Regions from separate parts of the Phycicoccus sp. M110.8 genome, predicted to be linked through region 1. Evidence: predicted binding sites of a transcription regulator. Region 1 holds the regulator's gene; the other holds the start of a gene.

The links. The regulator HspR, encoded in region 1, represses chaperone genes until heat shock. The targets are predictions, from matches to a motif close to AAGTTGAGTCNNNNNGACTCAACTT.
Region 2: the regulator HspR is predicted to act here: its motif matches at 1,889-1,913, upstream of RKE38_RS11055 (ATP-dependent Clp protease ATP-binding subunit).

What each region holds. Positions count from the first base shown of each region.
Region 1 covers NZ_JAWDIC010000001.1:1,549,429-1,559,384, forward strand. The annotation lists gene RKE38_RS07420 (hypothetical protein) at 1-94, opposite strand, end outside; gene clpB (ATP-dependent chaperone ClpB) at 236-2,824, opposite strand; gene RKE38_RS07430 (glycoside hydrolase family 3 protein) at 3,036-4,574, shown strand; gene RKE38_RS07435 (ribonuclease E inhibitor RraB) at 4,669-5,004, opposite strand; gene RKE38_RS07440 (formate--tetrahydrofolate ligase) at 5,120-6,835, opposite strand; gene RKE38_RS07445 (heat shock protein transcriptional repressor HspR) at 6,897-7,355, opposite strand; gene RKE38_RS07450 (DnaJ C-terminal domain-containing protein) at 7,358-8,377, opposite strand; gene RKE38_RS07455 (nucleotide exchange factor GrpE) at 8,440-9,090, opposite strand; gene dnaK (molecular chaperone DnaK) at 9,087-9,956, opposite strand, start outside.
Region 2 covers NZ_JAWDIC010000001.1:2,331,933-2,341,888, forward strand. The annotation lists gene paaK (phenylacetate--CoA ligase PaaK) at 1-1,132, shown strand, start outside; gene RKE38_RS11050 (hypothetical protein) at 1,271-1,783, shown strand; gene RKE38_RS11055 (ATP-dependent Clp protease ATP-binding subunit) at 2,093-4,615, shown strand; gene RKE38_RS11060 (LCP family protein) at 4,970-5,989, shown strand; gene RKE38_RS11065 (amino-acid N-acetyltransferase) at 5,982-6,482, shown strand; gene RKE38_RS11070 (hypothetical protein) at 6,571-7,026, shown strand; gene RKE38_RS11075 (VOC family protein) at 7,104-7,520, opposite strand; gene RKE38_RS11080 (MFS transporter) at 7,517-9,007, opposite strand; gene RKE38_RS11085 (A/G-specific adenine glycosylase) at 9,004-9,924, opposite strand; gene disA (DNA integrity scanning diadenylate cyclase DisA) at 9,921-9,956, opposite strand, start outside.

The DNA of each region.
Region 1 (9,956 bases):
CGATGGCCTCGAAGGCCTCGCTCACCTTGCCCACGGCCTCGACCGTGGCGTCGCTGGCGCCCTCCGGGCGCTGGTGCAGTGGCTCGTCCGTCATGCGCCCCAGTCTGCTGCGGGCGCCACGGACTCGCACGGCCCGCGCCGCCTCCCGCACCCCGCCGGGACGCGACGAGGGGGTAGGCCGTGGGCCCACGGCATACCCCCTCGTCCCCCTGTGCGACGGGTGGCGGGTGGCGGGTCAGGCCACGGCGTGGTCGGCCCCGCGCACGGTGAGCCCGTCGAGGCTGTCGTCGCGGTCGACGACGACGGTGTCGCCGTCGCGCACCTCACCGGACAGGACCGCCCGCGCGAGCCGGTCGCCGATCTCGCGCTGCACGAGGCGGCGCAGCGGCCGGGCGCCGTAGGCCGGGTCGTAGCCGGTGATGGCGAGCCACTCGCGGGCCGCGTCGGTCACCACGAGGGTGATGCGCCGGTCCACCAGGCGCGAGGCGAGCTCGCGGACCTGCAGCTCGACGATGTGGCCGAGCTCCTCGGTGCTCAGCGGGTCGAACACGACGACCTCGTCGAGCCGGTTGAGGAACTCGGGCTTGAAGGACGCACGCACCGCCGTCATGACCGCCTCCTTCTTGTCCTCGGGCGCCATCACCGGGTCGATGAGGAACTGGCTCCCGAGGTTGGAGGTCATGACGAGGATGACGTTGCGGAAGTCGACCGTGCGGCCCTGCCCGTCGGTGAGGCGGCCGTCGTCGAGCACCTGCAACAGGATGTCGAACGTCTCGGGGTGGGCCTTCTCGACCTCGTCGAGCAGGACGACCGAGTAGGGCCGGCGGCGGACCGCCTCGGTCAGCTGGCCGCCCTCCTCGTAGCCGACGTAGCCGGGCGGGGCACCGATGAGGCGCGCCACGGCGTGCCGCTCGGAGTACTCGCTCATGTCGATGCGGACCATCGCCCGCTCGTCGTCGAAGAGGAAGTCCGCGAGGCTCTTAGCGAGCTCGGTCTTGCCCACGCCCGTCGGGCCGAGGAAGAGGAACGACCCGGTCGGGCGGTTGGGGTCCGCGAGGCCCGCGCGGGAGCGCCGGACGGCGTCGGACACTGCCCGGACCGCCGTCTCCTGGCCGATGAGCCGGGCGCCGATGATCGACTCCATGCTGAGCAGCTTCTCGGTCTCGCCCTGCAGCAGGCGGCCGGCCGGGATGCCGGTCCACGCCGAGATGACCTCGGCGATGTCGTCGGCGCCGACCCGCTCCTTGACCATGGCGTCGGCCGGCGTGGCGGCGTCCTCCGCGGCCTGGGCGGCGGCCAGCTCCTTCTCCAGCGCCGGCAGCTCGCCGTAGCGGATGCGCGAGGCGCTGCCGAGGTCGCCGTCGCGCTCGAAGCGGTCGGCCTGGGTGCGCAGCTCGTCGACCTTGGCCCGCAGCTCACCGACCTTGTTCAGGCCGGACTTCTCGGCCTCCCAGCGGGCGTTGAGGGCGGCGAGCTGCTCGGCCTTGTCGGCCAGCGTCGCCCGCAGCGCCTCGAGGCGCTCGCGCGAGGCCTCGTCGGTCTCGGTCTGCAGGTGCAGCTCCTCCATCCGGAGCCGGTCGACCTGCCGGCGCAGCTCGTCGATCTCCACCGGGCTGGAGTCGATCTCCATCCGCAGGCGGGAGGCCGCCTCGTCGACGAGGTCGATCGCCTTGTCGGGCAGCTGGCGGCCGGAGATGTAGCGGTCGGAGAGCGAGGCGGCCGCGACGAGCGCGGAGTCCTCGATGGTCACCTTGTGGTGCGCCTCGTACCGCTCCTTGAGGCCGCGCAGGATCGCGATGGTGTCCTCGACGCTGGGCTCGCCGACGAAGACCTGCTGGAAGCGGCGCTCGAGGGCGGGGTCCTTCTCGATGTGCTCGCGGTACTCGTCGAGGGTGGTGGCGCCGACGAGGCGCAGCTCCCCGCGGGCGAGCAGCGGCTTCAGCATGTTGCCCGCGTCCATCGCGCCCTCGCCGGTGGCGCCGGCCCCGACGACGGTGTGCAGCTCGTCGATGAAGGTGACGACCTGCCCGTTGCTCGTGCGGATCTCCTCCAGGACCGCCTTGAGCCGCTCCTCGAACTCGCCGCGGTACTTCGCGCCGGCCACCATGGCGCCGAGGTCGAGGCTGACGAGCCGCTTGCCGCGCAGGCTCTCGGGCACGTCGCCGTCGACGATGCGCTGGGCCAGGCCCTCGACGACAGCGGTCTTGCCGACGCCGGGGTCGCCGATGAGGACGGGGTTGTTCTTGGTGCGGCGGCTCAGCACCTGCACGACGCGCCGGATCTCCGAGTCGCGGCCGATGACCGGGTCGAGCTTGCCGTCGCGCGCCATCTGGGTGAGGTCCGTGCCGTACTTCTCCAGGGCCTCGCCCTCCTCGACGGGCGTCTCGCTGGTGACCTTGCGGCCCCCGCGCAGCGCGTCGATCTTGGCCTCCATGTCCTTGGCACCGCGCTTCTCCACGGCCGCCAGGTGGCCGGTCTCGGCGAGCGCGAGCAGGAGCAGGTCGAGGGCGAGGTAGGTGTCGCCCTTGGCGCGCATGAGCGTGTCCGCCTGCTGGAGCACGGCAGCCGCCTCCCGTCCGAGGCCGGGGGTCGCGCTGGCGCCCGAGGTCGTGGGCAGCGTGCGCAGGCGGGCGTCGGCCTGCCCCAGGACGTGGCCCGCGCCGGTGCCGGCCGCCTGGAGCAGCGCGTCGGCCAGGGGGGTGTCGAGCTGCACGGCTGCGCTCGTGAGGTGGTCCGGGGTGATCTCCGGGTGGCCGGCGGTCTGGGCGGCGCGCTGCGCGAGGGCGAGCGCCTCGGCGACCTTGGCGGTGGGCTTCAGCTCCATGCCTGGTGGGTTCTCCTGTGCTCGGTGGTGCGTCGGTGCTTCGGTGTCTTGGTACCGCGTGGGGTCGGACGCGCCCGGTGGTGCGCGTCCACGAGGGACAACCTCGGCAAACTTGAGCGTATTCCGCTCAACCTTGACCGGCAACTGCTCGATCCCGGGGCTGTCGCCGCGGTGACGGCCGTGACCTTGACCGGCCTCCTAGAGTGCGGCCATGTCGCTCGCGTCGCGCTCCCCCTACCTGGCCCGCCTCGCCCTCGCCGTCGTCCAGCCCGGTTTCGTCGGCGAGACCGCTCCGTCGTGGCTGCTGGCGCGGCTCGAGCAGGGCCTCGGGGGCGTCGCGCTGTTCGGGCGCAACATCGTCGACCCGGGGCAGGTGGCCCGGCTCACCGCGCAGGTCCACGAGGCGAACCCCGCCGCGCTCGTCGCCGTCGACGAGGAGGGTGGCGACGTCACCCGGCTCGAGCACCGGACCGGGTCGTCCTGGCCCGGCAACCTGGCCCTCGGCGCGGTGGACGACGTCGACCTCACCGAGCGGGTCGGCGCCGAGATCGGGCGGTCGCTCGCCGCCTGCGGCATCGACCTCGACTACGCCCCGGACGCCGACGTCAACGTCGAGGCCGCCAACCCGGTCATCGGGGTGCGCAGCTTCGGGTCCGACCCCGCCCTCGTGGCCCGTCACACGGCGGCCTGGGTGCGCGGCCTGCAGTCGGCCGGCGTCCTCGCCTGCGCCAAGCACTTCCCCGGCCACGGCGGCACGCGCGTGGACAGCCACCTCGACGTCCCTGTCGTCGACGTGCAGGACCCCGAGCACGACCCGGCGCTCGAGCCGTTCCGCGCCGCGGTCGACGCCGGGGTCGCCGCGATCATGAGCGCGCACATCCGCCTGCCCGTGCTGGACGACCGCCCGGCCACGCTCGTGCCCGCCGTGATGACCGGCCTGCTGCGCGACACGCTGGGGTTCTCGGGGCTCGCGGTCTCGGACGGGCTGGAGATGGGCGCCGTCGCCCGCACGGTCGGCCTCGCCGAGGGTGCCGTGCTGGCGCTGGCCGCCGGGGTCGACGCCCTGTGCATCGGCGGCGACACCGCCGGAGTCGAGACGCTCGACCTGGTCGTGGACGCGGTCGTCGAGGCCGTGCACGCGGGCCGGCTCGGCGAGGAGCGCCTCGCGCAGGCCGCGGCCCGGGTCGCCGAGGCCGCAGCGCGGCGCGACGCGGTGCGCGACCGCGCACTCCACCCCTCGGGCGATGGGACGCAGGCGGGCCGGGAGGCGGCGACCCGGTCGCTGCGCGTGCGCGGCGACGCCACCCCCGGGCCGGAGCAGCCGCTGCTGCTGGTGCTCGAGGCCGGGACGAACATCGCCGTCGGGTCCGAGACGCCGGTCGGAGTGGTCACGGCCGCGCGCCGGCACTGGCCGGAGGTCGAGGTGCGTCGGCTGGGGGCCTCCGACGACGTCGCCTCCGCGGCCGCCGCAATGGCGGGGCCGACTGGCGGCGCCGCGACGGCGGCTCCGACCGGGGGTGCACCCACGGAGGGACGGCCGCTCTGGGTCGTCGTTCGCGACCCGCACCGGCACGCCTGGATGGACGAGGCGGTCCGTGCCGTCGTGGCGACCCGTCCGGACGCCGTGGTCGTCGACACGGGGTGGCCCGGGTGGGAGCCGCCGGCGGGCACGACCCACGTCGTGACCCACGGCGCCTCGTGGGCCGCGGGCGAGGCAGTGGTGTCCCGGCTGGCCGGCGGTCCGGCCTGACGACTCCGCCTCTGGAGACTCCGCCTCTGGAGACTCCGCCTCTGGAGACTGCGCCTGACGAGTCCGCCTGACGACTGGGTGTGACCAGTTGGCCCTAGGCGGGGGTCGACTCGGCCGCGCCCGGCGCCTCGGCCCGGTGGGCGACCACGCCGGGCGGGGTGGACCAGCCGTCGGGCTCGGGGTCGTACCAGCCGTCGTGCTCCTCCACGAGCGCCTTGAACCGGTCGCGCAGGCCGCCCTCGACCGGCCCCGACTCGTCGGCCACCATCTCCTCGACGACGTGGACGCCCCACTCGTGCGACTCGGAGTCGTCCTCGCCGGCGAGCGCCTCCCGGACGACGCGCACCTCGGTGAACCCCTCGTCGCGCAGCTCATCCGCCACCTGCTCGGCGACGTCGCGGTCGGGGAAGACCAGCAGGTGCTCGCTCATGGGTCGAGTATGCCGCCAGCCGCCCGAGTCGGCCGGTCACCGATGTCGTCCCGGCCGGGTCGACACCCAGCCGCACCGGCGACCGCACGCACGTCACCGACGTCCCGGGTGGGCCTCAGAAGAGTCCGACGACCTCGCCGTCCTCGTCGAGGTCGATCGAGGCAGCCGCGGGGTGCCGCGGCAGGCCGGGCATCGTGCGCATCTCGCCGCTGATGGCGTAGACGTAGCCGGCACCGGCCGCTGCGCGGACCTCGCGCACGGGCAACCGCCACCCCCTCGGCACCCCGATCAGGGTGGGGTCGGACGAGATGGACAGGTGGGTCTTCGCGATGACGACGGGGAACCCGCCGTACCCGAGGACCTCGAACCGCTCGAGGTCCTTGGCGGCCGTCGGAGAGAAGTCGACCCCGTCGGCGCCGTAGACCTTCGTCGCGACCGCCTCGATCTTGTCCCGGAGGGTGTCGTCGAGCTCGTAGGTGAACCGGAGCTCGTGCGGCTCGGCGCAGGCCGCGACCACGGCCTCGGCCAGGTCGAGCGCCCCCTTGCCGCCGTCGGCCACGTGCGTGGAGACCGCGACGCGCGCGCCCTCGGCCTCGGCGACCTCCCTGATCACCGCGTGCTCGGACTCGAAGTCGGTCGGAAACGCGTTGACCGCCACCACCGGCGACAGCCCGAACGACCGCACGATTTCGAGGTGGCGGCGCAGGTTGTCCGCGCCGGCACGCACCGCGCGCGGGCTCTCGTGCAGCATCTCCGGCGGCAGCGGCCTCCCGGCCACGACGGAGTAGTTGCCGGAGTGCGCCTTGAGCGAGCGCACCGTCGCCACGAGGACCGCGGCGTCGGGCCGCAGCCCCGAGACCCGGCACTTGAGGTTGACGAACCGCTCGGCCCCCATGTCGGAGCCGAAGCCCGCCTCGGTCAGCAGGTAGTCGCCCGTGTGGATGCCGAGGTGGTCGGCGACCACCGACGAGTTGCCGGTGGCGATGTTGCCGAACGGCCCCGTGTGCACCAGCACCGGCGTGTTCTCGGTGGTCTGCAGCAGGTTCGGCTTCAGTGCGTCCTTGAGGATGACGGCCATCGCGCCGGCGGCGTGGACGTCGTCCGCGGTGACCGGCCGCCCGGCATCCGTGAAGCCCACGACGATGCGGCCCAGCCGCTCGCGCAGGTCGCGCAGCGACGTCGACAGCCCGAGGACCACCATGACCTCGCTCGCGGCAGTGATGTCGAAGCCGCTCTGCCGCGGCACCCCGTCGATGCGCGCGCCGAGCCCCTCGACGATGTTGCGCAGGGCGCGGTCGTTGACGTCGAGCACCCGCCGCCAGGCGATGCTGCGCGGGTCGAGGCCGAGCTCGTTGCCGTGGTGCAGCGAGCTGTCGACCATCGCGGCGAGCAGGTTGTGCGCCGCGGTCACGGCGTGGAAGTCGCCGGTGAGGTGCAGGTTGAGCTGCTCCATCGGCAGCACCTGGCTGTGGCCCGCGCCGGCGGCGCCGCCCTTGATGCCGAACGTCGGGCCCATCGACGGCTGCCGCAGCGCCAGGGTCGCCCGGTGCCCGAGCAGCGAGAGTCCCTGCGCCAGCCCGACGGCCGTCGTGGTCTTGCCCTCGCCGAGCGGTGTGGGGGTGATGGCGGTGACGACGACGTACTTCGCGGGCGGCCGGTCGGCCAGGTCGCGGACGGCCGCCAGGTCGACCTTGGCGACGTGGCGGCCGTACGGCTCCAGGTGTTCCTGCGGTATGCCGGCGGCGCGCGCCACCTCCGCGATCGGCTCGAGGTGGGCGGCTCGCGCGATGGCGAGGTCGCTGCTGGCTGGGGACGGCGAGGACGTGGACACACCCGCACTGTCCGCCGGGCACGGCCGGAGCGGCAGGGCCTTTCGTCCGTGGTGTCCGGGGTCAGCGGGGGTCGGGCCGCCAGACCACGAGTGCCTGCGAGCGCTCGGGCCGAACGCGCTGGCCGGCCCGCAGCGCATACACCTCGCCGCTCGGGCCGACGGCGAAGACGCGGGCGCCGGGGCCGCCGTAGCCGGCCGCCGCCCGCGCCTCGTCGAGCTCGGCGCGCAGCTCGCGCACGCGCGACTGCAGCGCCGAGACCTGGTCCTCGAGGGCGAGGATCCGCTGGATGCCGGCCAGGCTGATGCCCTCGTCCTGCGACAGCCGCTGCACCTCGCGGAGCAGCGCGACGTCGCGCCCGGAGTAGCGGCGTCCGCCACCCCGGGTGCGCGACGGGCGCACCAGGCCGAGCCGGTCGTACTGGCGCAGCGTCTGCGCGTGCATGCCCGCGAGCGCGGCGGCGACCGAGATCACGAAGATCGGCGCGTCGTCATCGGGCCGGAACTCGGGCTCGGTCGCCATGCTCACCTCCGCGCCTTGTCGAAGAGCTCCGCCCGCGGGTCGTGCCCGCCGTCGAGCTCGCGCAGCGTCTCCACCGCAGCCTTCGCCTCGTCGGACAGCCGCTGCGGCACCACGATCGCCACCTTGGCCATGAGGTCACCCGCGGAGTCCTTGCGGGGGACGCCACGGCCCTTGACCCGCAGCACCCGGCCACTCGGCGTCCCTGGCGCGATCCGCACCTTGACCGGCTCACCGTCGAGGGTCGGCACCGAGACCGTCGCGCCGAGCGCGGCCTCGGCGAACGTCACCGGCAGGTCGACCGTGAGGTTGTCGCCCTCTCGCCCGAAGACGGGGTGCTTCTCCACCGTGATGGTGAGGATGAGGTCGCCGGCAGGGGCGCCGGAGTCGCCCGGCTGGCCCTTGCCGCGCAGCCGGATCTTCTGGCCGTCCTTGACCCCGGCGGGGATCCGCGTGGTGATCTGGCCACCGCTCGAAGTGCCCAGGGTCACCGTGGCGCCGTTGACGGCGTCGCGGAACGACAGCGTGGTGCGGGCGGTGAGGTCCGCGCCCTTGCGGGGCCCCGTCGGTGCGCGGAAGCCCGTGCCGCCGCCGTATGCCGGGCCGCCGCCACCGAACATCCCGCCGAGGATGTCCTCGAGGTCGGGCTGGCCGCCGCCACCGGTGGAGTACCGGACGCGGGTGCCGCCGCCGGGCCCGGCGCCGCCGCCGAACATCGAGGAGAAGATGTCCTCGAAGCCGCCGGTGCTCGCGCCGCCGGGACCGCCGGCGGTGAACCGGGCGCCACCCCTGGCCATCTGGCGGATGGCGTCGTACTCGCGCCGCTTCTCGGGGTCGGACAGGACCGAGTGGGCCTCGCCGACGTCCTTAAAGCGCTGCTCGGCCGCGGTGTCCCCGGGGTTCTGGTCGGGGTGGTGCTTGCGGGCGAGCTTGCGGTACGCCTTCTTGATCGCCGCCTCGTCAGCGTCCTGGGGGACGCCGAGGATCGCGTAGAAGTCCTTCTCGAACCAGTCCTGGCTGGCCATGGCGTCCTCCTCTCAGCGGGACGAGTCGGTGGATCGTACTGATGTGGTGGCGCGGGACCGGGTCACTCGGGGTCGGCGACCGCGACGCGGGCGGCGCGCAGGACCTGCTCGCCGGCACGGTAGCCGGGCTGCAGGACCTGGACGACCGTGGTCGAGTCGCCCGAGAGCGAGCCGTCGGACGGCCACGCCGCGTGCATGAGCGCCTCGTGCAGGTTGGGGTCGAACTCCTCCCCCACCGCGCCGTAGCGCTCGAGGCCGAACCGGCCGAGGGTCGACTCGAGCTTGTCCGCGATCTTGGCGAACGGGCCGTCGGTCAGGTCGCCGTGCTCACGCGCGCCGGAGATGTCGTCGAGCACCGGCAGCAGCGTCTCGAGGACGTCGCGGACGGCGCGCTCCTGCACGACCGCGCGGTCGCGGTCGACCCGCCGCTTGTAGTTGACGTACTCGGCCTGCAGCCGCTGCAGGTCGGTCAGCCGCTCGGCGGCCAGGGCCGTGTCCGGGTGGACCTCGGAGCCCTCGGCGCCCGCACCCTGCCCGGTGGCGGAGCCGCTTGTCCCAGCCCCACCGGTCACGGTCTCACCGGCCGGCTGCTGGTCCGCGACAGCGGCCTGCTCGGCGGCCGCCGCCTCGGCGGTGGTGGGCTCGAACTCCTCCGAGCCCACCATCGCCTCGGCTCCGTCGGGCTGGTCGGCCGTCGGGTTCTGGTCGGTCACTTCTTCTCCTCGTCGTCCTCGACGACCTCGGCGTCGACGACGTCGTCGTCGGAGGCACCGGCACCGCCGGCGGCACCGTCACCGGCGTCCGCACCCTCGGACCCGGCGGACGCGTCCGCGGCCGAGGCCGCGGCATACATCGCGGTGCCCATCTTCTGGGACTCCTCGGAGAGCTTGCTGCTCTTGGCGGAGATGTCCTCGGGGGTCGCGCCGGACTCGGGCTTCAGGGCCTCCTTGAGGTCCGCGAGGGCCTCGTCGACCGGCTTGCGCTGGTCCTCCTGGAGCTTGTCGGCGTTGTCGGTGAGGAACTTCTCGGTCGAGTAGACGAGGTTCTCGGCGGTGTTGCGGGCCTCGGTCTCCTCGCGGCGCTTCTTGTCCTCGGCCGCGTGCTCCTCGGCCTCGCGCACCATCCGCTCGATGTCCTCCTTGGGGAGGGCCGAGCCGCCGGAGATCGTGATCTTCTGCTCCTGGCCGGTGCCCCGGTCCTTGGCGGAGACGTTCACGATGCCGTTGGCGTCGATGTCGAAGGTGACCTCGATCTGCGGCACGCCGCGCGGGGCCGGCGCGATGCCGGTCAGCTCGAAGGTGCCGAGCGCCTTGTTGTGCTGCGCGATCTCGCGCTCGCCCTGGAAGACCTGGATGAGCACGCTGGGCTGGTTGTCCTCGGCGGTCGAGAACACCTCGGAGCGCTTGGTCGGGATCGCGGTGTTGCGCTCGATGAGCTTGGTGAACAGGCCACCCTTGGTCTCGATGCCGAGCGAGAGCGGCGTGACGTCGATGAGCAGGACGTCCTTGCGCTCACCCTTGAGGACACCGGCCTGCAGGGACGCGCCCACGGCGACGACCTCGTCCGGGTTGACGCCCTT
Region 2 (9,956 bases), 780 kb from region 1:
GTCGGACCTCGCCCGCTTCCCCTTCACCGCCAAGGCGGACCTGCGCGACAACTACCCGTTCGGCATGTTCGCGGTCCCACGGGAGCAGGTCGTGCGCGTCCACGCCTCCAGCGGCACCACGGGACGCCCCACGGTGGTCGGCTACACCAAGGACGACATCGACACCTGGGCGGACGTCATGGCCCGCTCGATCGAGTCGGCCGGGGGCCGGCCGGGTGACGTGCTGCACGTCGTCTACGGCTACGGGCTGTTCACCGGTGGGCTCGGCGCGCACTACGGTGCCGAGCGGCTCGGCTGCACGGTGGTGCCCATCAGCGGCGGCATGACCGAGCGGCAGGTCCAACTCATCGTCGACTTCCGGCCGCGCGTGATCATGGTGACCCCGTCGTACTTCCTCGCGATCCTCGACGAGATGGAGGCGCAGGGGATCGACCCCAAGGACACCTCGCTCGAGATCGGCATCTTCGGGGCCGAGCCGTGGACCGAGGCGATGCGCGAGGAGGTGCAGCGCCGCTCGAACATCCGGGCCGTCGACATCTACGGCCTGTCCGAGGTCATGGGCCCCGGCGTCTCGCAGGAGTCCGGCGAGACGCAGGACGGGCTGCACATCTGGGAGGACCACTTCTACCCGGAGGTGGTCGACCCGATCACCGGTGAGGTCCTGCCCGACGGCGAGGAGGGCGAGCTCGTCTTCACCTCGCTCACCAAGCAGGCGATGCCGGTCGTGCGCTACCGCACCCGCGACCTCACGACGCTGCTGCCCGGCACCGCGCACCCGCAGTTCCGCCGCATGGCCAAGATCACCGGCCGCACCGACGACATGATGATCGTGCGCGGGGTCAACGTGTTCCCGTCGCAGGTCGAGGAGCACCTGCTCACGATCGAGGGGCTGACGCCGCACTACCTGTGCGTCCTCACCCGCCCGGGCCGGATGGACGAGCTCACGGTCCAGGTCGAGGCCGCGTCCGCGTCGTCGACGCCGGAGCAGCGTGCCGGTATGGCGCGCGACCTCGCCGCCCGAATCAAGCACCGGATCGGGGTGACCGTGCGGGTCGAGGTGCTCGACCCGCACAGCCTCGAGCGGTCGCTCGGCAAGGCCAAGCGGATCAGCGACCAGCGCCACCTGCGCTGACTGACCGGCCCGCCCGGCCCGCCCGGCCCTGGTTCGGGGCCCGGCGGGCGGGCCGCTGTGACCGCTCGGTGCGGGCGTTCGCCGTGGGCGGACGCGCCAGCACTTCCGTATGCCGTGTCGATGAGTAATTCTTATTACATGACCACACGCACTACTGCCGAGGCGTGGCTGGCCGGCCGCCTCCCGCAGGACTGGTTCACCGGCCCCGTCGAGGTCAGCCGCGACCGCGACGAGCTCATCCTCTGGGGCGACCTCGCCGTCCCCGAGCTGCCCGACGACGCCGACGAGGCCGACCGCGAGGTTGCGGCCCGCGCCCGCGCCAAGACCTTCCGCGAGGAGACCCGCGAGCGCCGCGTCGAGATCGCCCGCGAGCTCGAGCACCTCTCCGGCCGCAAAGTCAGCTGGGGTGTCCGCGTCGGCGGCCACGACGTGCTGTTCACCCACCTCGCCGCGCCGGTGATGACCCGGCTGCGCCAGCCCGAGCGCAGGGTCCTCGACACCCTGGTCGACGCCGGGGTCGCACGCTCGCGGGCGGATGCGCTCGCCTGGTGCGTCAAGCTGGTCGGCGAGAAGTCGGACGCGTGGCTCGGAGAGCTGCGGGCGGCGATGGAGCACGTCGAGGAGGTCCGTCGCAAGGGCCCCGGCGACTGACGACGGCGCTCTCGTCCGCCCGGGGCGGCGTGGCCTCTTGTCCGCCCACGGCGACGGAGCCCTGTGTCCGCCCACGGCGACGGAGCCCTTTGTCCGCCCACGGCGGAATTGAGCCGACCCGACTCAGGGCCGGGAACAGGGTGGCGAACCGCCGCGTTGCGCACGGTGAGCCACCTGACCGGCCCGCAGGACGGACGTGGGAGGGGTGGCCCGTTCGTCCCGATCCCGTATCGGTCGCCGAATGGGACGCGCCACGGTCAGGCAGCACGGATAGCATCGAGATGATCTCGATAGGCAGGAGCAGAAGAGATGTTTGAACGGTTCACCGATCGGGCCCGGAGGGTGGTCGTGCTCGCGCAGGAAGAGGCGCGCATGCTCAACCACAACTACATCGGGACCGAGCACATCCTGCTCGGCCTCATCCACGAGGGTGAGGGTGTCGCCTCCAAGGCCCTTGAGAGCCTTGGCATCTCGCTGGAGTCGGTCCGCGAGCAGGTCCAGGAGATCATCGGCCAGGGGCAGCAGGCCCCGAGCGGCCACATCCCCTTCACGCCGCGTGCGAAGAAGGTCCTCGAGCTGAGCCTGCGCGAGGCGCTGCAGCTCGGCCACAACTACATCGGCACCGAGCACATCCTGCTCGGGCTCATCCGCGAGGGCGAGGGCGTCGCCGCCCAGGTCCTCGTCAAGCTGGGCGCGGACCTCAACCGCGTGCGCCAGCAGGTCATCCAGCTCATCTCCGGCTACCAGGGCAAGGAGGGTGGCGCGACCGCCGGCGTCGGCGCAGGCGTCCAGCAGGAGGGCACTCCCGCCGGTTCGCTGGTGCTCGACCAGTTCGGCCGCAACCTCACCATGGCCGCCCGCGAGGGCAAGCTCGACCCGGTCATCGGGCGCGAGAAGGAGATCGAGCGGGTCATGCAGGTGCTGTCCCGCCGCACCAAGAACAACCCCGTCCTCATCGGCGAGCCCGGTGTCGGCAAGACGGCGGTCGTCGAGGGCCTGGCCCAGGACATCGTCAAGGGCGAGGTGCCCGAGACCCTCAAGGACAAGCAGCTTTACACCCTCGACCTCGGCGCGCTCGTCGCCGGCAGCCGCTACCGCGGTGACTTCGAGGAGCGGCTGAAGAAGGTCCTCAAGGAGATCCGCACCCGTGGCGACATCATCCTGTTCATCGACGAGATCCACACCCTCGTGGGTGCGGGTGCCGCCGAGGGCGCGATCGACGCCGCCAGCATCCTCAAGCCGATGCTGGCCCGGGGTGAGCTCCAGACCATCGGTGCGACCACCCTCGACGAGTACCGCAAGCACATCGAGAAGGACTCGGCGCTCGAGCGCCGCTTCCAGCCGATCCAGGTTGCCGAGCCCACGCTGAGCCACGCGATCGAGATCCTCAAGGGCCTGCGCGACCGCTACGAGGCGCACCACCGCGTGTCCATCACGGACGCCGCGCTGGTCTCCGCGGCCAACCTCGCCGACCGGTACATCAACGACCGGTTCCTGCCGGACAAGGCCATCGACCTCATCGACGAGGCGGGCGCGCGACTGCGCATCCGCCGGATGACCGCACCGCCGGACCTGCGCGAGTTCGACGAGAAGATCGCCTCGGTGCGGCTCGAGAAGGAGTCGGCCATCGACGGGCAGGACTTCGAGAAGGCCGCGCGCCTGCGCGACGACGAGAAGAAGCTGCTCGCCCAGAAGGCCGAGCGTGAGTCGCAGTGGAAGTCCGGCGACATGGACGTCGTGGCCGAGGTCGACGAGGAGCTCATCGCCGAGGTCCTGGCTGCCAGCACCGGCATCCCGGTCTTCAAGCTCACCGAGGAGGAGTCCTCGCGGCTGCTCCACATGGAGGACGAGCTGCACAAGCGCATCGTCGGCATGGATGACGCCATCAAGGCGCTGTCCCAGGCGATCCGCCGCACCCGCGCCGGCCTGAAGGACCCGCGTCGTCCCGGTGGCTCGTTCATCTTCGCCGGCCCGACCGGTGTCGGTAAGACCGAGCTGGCCAAGACGCTCGCCGAGTTCCTCTTCGGCGACGAGGACAGCCTGATCCAGCTCGACATGAGCGAGTTCTCCGAGAAGCACACCGTCTCGCGGCTGTTCGGCTCGCCTCCCGGCTACGTCGGGTACGAGGAGGGCGGCCAGCTCACCGAGAAGGTGCGGCGCAAGCCGTTCTCGGTCGTGCTCTTCGACGAGGTCGAGAAGGCCCACCCGGACATCTTCAACAGCCTGCTGCAGGTGCTCGAGGACGGCCGCCTCACCGACTCCCAGGGTCGGATGGTCGACTTCAAGAACACCGTGATCATCATGACCACGAACCTCGGCACCCGTGACATCGCCAAGGGCGTCTCGCTCGGCTTCTCCGCCGGGCCGGACTCCCGCAGCGACTACGAGCGGATGAAGAACAAGGTGCAGGACGAGCTCAAGCAGCACTTCCGCCCCGAGTTCCTCAACCGGGTCGACGACACGATCGTCTTCCCGCAGCTCACGCAGGCCGAGATCGTCGCCATCGTGGACCTCGAGATCGCCAAGCTCGACAAGCGGCTCAAGGACAAGGACATGGGCATCGAGCTCACCATCGACGCCAAGAACCTCCTGGCGAAGAAGGGCTACGACCCGGTCCTCGGCGCCCGTCCGCTGCGTCGCACGATCCAGCGCGAGATCGAGGACGTGCTCTCCGAGAAGATCCTCTACGGCGAGCTCAAGGCCGGCGAGCTGGTCCTGGTCAAGACCGAGGGCGAGGGCAAGGCGGAGACGTTCACCTTCACCGGCACCCCGCACCCCGGCAGCCTCGACCTCCCGGTCGTGGAGACCGTGGGCGACGCCGCCGAGGGCTGAGCCGAGACCTCCCAGCCGGTATGCCGCGTGGGCGACCACGCGGCATACCGGAACCGCACGAAGGGGCGGCACCCCGAACGGGTGCCGCCCCTTTCGTCGTCGTGGCGGCGGTCAGGCCAGCCGCTGGTCGGGCGACACGGGCGGCGGTCCGGACCCTCGTGGTCCGGGCCGCCGTGGTGTCCCCCTACTCTGGTGACCGTGCGTTTCGAGAACCTTCCCCGTCGTTCCGTGGTCCTGGGCGGTGCCGCAGCCTCACTGGTGCTGGCCGCCTGCTCCAAGGCGAAGCCCAAGCCAGCCCCGTCGAGTACTTCCTCGACGACGACGACACCGACGACCCCCCTAGCCAAGCCCCGTGTGAGCGGTGCCGGCCTGCCGGCGGACCTGCTGACCGTGCTGACCTCCCTCTACCTCGGTGGCTCCGTACCCGCCTCGGGCGCCGTCGCCGCCGCATTGGGCAAGCGCAAGCCGGTCGCCCAGCCGCCGAAGGTCGTGGGCACGACGGGGGCGTGGAAGGGCACGCCCATCGCCACCGTCACCTCCGGCAAGGACGTCACCCTGCTGGTCAAGGGCGGCAAGGGCTGGACCGTCGCCGGCGGCTGGTGGCCGTCGCTGGCGGTGGTACGTCCCCCGATGAAGGTCATGAAGGTTCTCGCTATCGGGTCCGACGCGCGCAACCCGCAGCCGGTGACCAAGTGCCGCGGCGATGCGATCCACATCATCGGCGTTGACCCCGCCAGGGGAGTCGGGGGCATCGTGGGCATCCCGCGGGACTCGTGGGTCCCGCTGGCCGGCGGCGGCAGCGCAAAGATCAACGCCGCCCTCGTCTTCGGCGGCGTGTCCGGGATGGTGCACTCGGTAGAGCATGTGTCGGGAGTCGCGATCGACGGCTACGTCATCACCGGATTCAAGGGATTCCGCGGCATGGTCTCCAGTCTCGGCGGCATCGTGGTGAGCTATCCTCGAGCGCTCAGGAGCAACGACGGCTACCAGATTCTGAGGGCCGGGACAAACCGGCTCGACGCCAAGCACGCCCTGGGCTTCGCCCGCGAGCGAAAGCACCTGCCGAACGGTGACTTCGGCCGGTCGGCCAACCAGGGCCTGCTCATCAAAGCGGGGGTGGCGATGGCACAGCGGGCAGGCATCGCCGGCCTGGCCGGTCTCCTGTCGAAGATGGGCCCGTGGCTGCAGACGAATCTGTCGGTCGAAGAGGTCCTCAACCTGTCGGCGAGCCTGTACCTCTCGCCGGCAGCGAAGATCCCCAACAAGGTCGTCCCCGGTGACGTCGGCACCCGCGACGGCCAGTCGGTCGTCCTGCTGGGCGGCGGGGCCAGGTCGGTCTTCGCCGACATGCGGGACGGCCACCTCCGTGCCTGACGTCCTCGTCCGGCCGGCACGCGCGGCGGACATCCGGACGATCCGGGAGATCGTCCGGCCCCTTGCCGAGTCCCGGGTGCTCGTCTCCAAGGACGCGGTGACGTACTACGAGGCGCTGCAGGAGTTCCGCGTCGCCGAGCTCGACGGGATCGTCGTGGGCTGTGGTGCCCTGCACGTCATGTGGGAGGACCTCGCCGAGATCCGCACGCTGGCCGTCCGACCCGAGGCCAAGGGATCGGGGGTCGGTGGCCGGCTGCTCGACGCGCTGGTCGAGGACGCGAGGGCGCTGGGGCTGAGCCGGTTGTTCTGCCTCACCTTCGAGGTCGACTTCTTCGCCCGCCACGGGTTCGAGGTGATCGAGGGCCAGGCCGTGGACCCCGCGGTGTATGCCGAGCTCGTGCGCTCCTACGACGAGGGGGTGGCCGAGTTCCTCGACCTCGAGCGGGTCAAGCCCAACACCCTCGGCAACACCCGCATGCTGCGGACCCTCTGAACCGCGTCATCGGCCCCGCCCGACCTCCTCGGCGCCCTAGGGTGGCGGCGTGGCCGGGGGACGGCCGCAGTGACAGGAGGGGATCGGGATGTTCCGGAGCGCGGAGGAGAAAGAGTCGGAGCGCCAGGCCCGCGAGGCCGCACGAGCCCGCGAGGAGCAGGAGGCGCAGCAGCGGCGGCGGGCGGTCGAGGCTGAACGCCACCACGCGGCATTCCTCGCCTCGCCCCTAGGCCGCGCGACGGCTGCCCGGGACGCAGGTGACCGGTTCCTCGAGCTGCAGCTCGAGGTGGGCGCCCGCACGGGTGACGCGTCGTTCGGGCAGGTCACCACGACCGGCTCCGTGGGAAGCTCGGCGCAGGTGCTCGCCGAGGTCGAGGACGTGGGCTGGCGGCTCGAGCACGCGTCGTACTTCTTCGTCGTGACGAGCCAGACGAGCACGGACCGGGTGTTCCTGTCCGGGGAGAACACCGCCGTCCAGGGGGTGACGATGGGCGCCTACCTGTTCCGTCGCTCGCCCACGGCCGCCGGCGGCCCCACGGGGTGACGGCGCCCTGGCCCGGCCGCCCGGGACGCGGGAAGCGTGCTGCAGCCGGCAGGAACCCGCGAGCGGAGGGCGCCGCCTCAGTCGCTGTCGCGGTCCTCGTCGACGTACAGGCAGAAGGGGTGGCCGTCGGGGTCCAGCATCACCCGGACGTCGTCCTGCGGCTGGTACCCGGCGACGGTCGCCCCGGCGGCCTCGGCGTGCTCCACGGCCGGAGCCAGGTCGCGGACCCCGACATCGAGGTGCGACATCATCTGCTGCTCGCCGGGACGGCCCGGCCACGTCGGCCGCCGGTAGTCCTCCTCCCGCTGGAACGCGAGGTTGGCCCTGGCACCGGGGACGGGGATGGTGCACCACTGCGGGGTGTCGGTGTCGACCGGCCAGCCCAGCAGTTCCTCGTAGAACCGGGCCAGCGCCTGGGGGTCCGGGCTGTCGAGCACGGTGCCCAGCCGGCCCGTGAGGTGGGGGCGGGGTGCGGGGGTGTGGCGGTCGCTCACGGCATACCTCCTGGTGGGTGGGGTCCACCACCGTCCCAGGCGCCGCCGACACGGGCCCGTCGCGTTGAGAGGCGGATCCGCACGGTGGCCGCCAGGACCAGGACCAGCAGCCCGCTCACCACGCCGAAGCCGAGCTGCGGCACGAGCGGCAGCGCGATCCCGATGGCGCCACCGACGACCCAGGCGGTCTGCAGCACCGTCTCGGACCAGGCGAAGACCCGGGTGCGCACCGACTCCTCGATGTCGCGCTGCACGACCGCGTCGCTGCTGAGCTTGATGAGCTGCCCGGTCAGGCCCGCGCACAGGCCCAGTGCGAGCAGGGTGCCGAGCGAGTAGAAGACCGCGGCAGCCAGGGCGGCGAGGACCTCGGCGAGGAGGGCCACGGCCACGATGACGTCCGGCCGCCGCCTGCGCAGCGCGTTGCCGACGACGGTGCCCAGGGCGTTGCCGGCGCCCGCGGCGCCCACGACCAGACCGAGCACGAGGGTCCCGTTGTGGCCCGGGATCGGGTGCTCGCGCATGAGGAAGGCCATGAACAGGGTCAGGAACCCCGTGAGCAGCCGTGCGCCGATGGCGGCGCACAGGGCGGCCAGCACCGTCGGCGGGAGGGCGGAGACGCGGGCTCGGGCCCGGCGAAGGAAGCCGCCGCCGGGCTCGAGGTCCGCCGTGCGTGGCAGGTGCAGGGGCACCGTGTCGGCGATGTCGTGCTCCCCGGCGCTGGAGTCCACCCGGGCCGGCAGCCGGATCGCCATGACGGTCGCGACGACGTAGATGAGGAACGCCAGCCGCAGCGACCACTCCGGCCCGACCCGGGCGGCCGCACCGGCCAGCCCGCCGCCGATGGCCATCCCCGCCACACCGGCGAGGGCGCTGCGGGAGTTGGCGTTGACGAGGCTGAAACCCGCCGGCAGCAGGCGCGGGACGGCGGAGGACCGGGTGACGCCATAGGCCTTGGACGCCACGAGGCACCCCAGCGCCGCCGGGAAGAGCCAGGCCGAGTGCTCGGCGACGGCCCCGGCGAGCACCCAGCACAGGAACGCGCGCAGGGCCAGGGTGGTACCGATCGCCCAGCGGCGACCGTGCCGGAAGCGGTCGAGCAGCGGCCCGATGAACGGTGCCAGCAGGACGAACGGCGCCATGGTGAGCGCCAGGAACTGCGCCACCTGGCCGCGGGCCTCGTCGGTGGGGATCGCGAAGATGGTGCCGGCGAGGGAGACGGTGAGCGCGGCGTCGCCCATGAGGTTGACGAAGTGCAGCTCGATGAGACGGGCCAGCCCGGTCTCGCCCGCGCCGGCCGACGCGGTGTACGCCCGCGCCCGCTGGGCGCCTGCCCTGCCGCCCCGCCCGGCCAGGCGTACCCCGGCCACGGTGCCCCGCCCGATGGCGCGACCCGTCCGCGTCGCCCGGTCACGCAGCGATCCGGTCCCCTTCCGGTGGTCCGGCGAGCCGGGTGGCTGCCGACCCGTCGCGCCAGGCTTCTCGGTCATGTCGACGCGCTCCCCCCGGGCAGCGCGAAGAGGTCGTCGTCGAGCGGCTCGACCAGGCCGTCGGCCACGAGGGAGTCCAGGCAGCGCTCGCGCTGGACCACGTCGTCCGACAGCGCCTCGAGGGCGGACCGGTGGACGGGCTCGGTGCTGTGGCGCAGGGCGGCGAGCAACCTCCCGCGCAGCTGCCGGTCGGTGCCGTGCCAGGACTGCCCCCGCCGCGCGGGTCCCGCGTGCGGCGGGTGGCCGGCGAGCCGCCAGGCGCACACGTCCACGAGCGGGCACTGGTCGCACCGGGCCGTCCGCGCGGTGCAGACGAGGGCGCCGAGCTCCATGACGGCCACGCTCCACGTCCGCGCCTCCCCGGGAGCCACCGGCACGAGCGCCTCGGCGCGCGTGAGCTCGGCCCGGGTGGGCGACGCGGCGGGGTACTCGACGCCCTCCACGGCGCGCGCCAGCACCCGGCGGACGTTGGTGTCGACCACGGTGGTGCGTTCCCCGAAGGCGAAGGTCGCGACGGCAGCGGCGGTGTACGTGCCCACACCCGGCAGGGTCAGCAGCTCCGCCTCGGTGCCCGGCACGGCTCCGTCGAAGCGCGACATCATCGCCGCGGCCGCCGCGTGCAGGCGCAGCGCGCGACGGGGGTAGCCCAGCCGGCCCCACTCCCGCACCGCCTCGCCGGGCGCCACTGCCGCGAGGTCGGCCGGCGTGGGCCACCGCTGCAGCCACTGCTGCCACACGGGCAGGACCCGCACGACCGGGGTCTGCTGGAGCATGACCTCGGAGACGAAGATGCCCCACGGCGTGGCGTCGTCACGGCGCCAGGGCAGGTCGCGGGCGGCGGAGGCGTACCAGGGCAGGACCCGGGCGTGCAGCAGCTCTGGAGCGTGCAGCAGCTCGGCAGCCGACGGGCGGCTCACACGTAGCGTTCGAGGATGCTCGACTCGGCGAG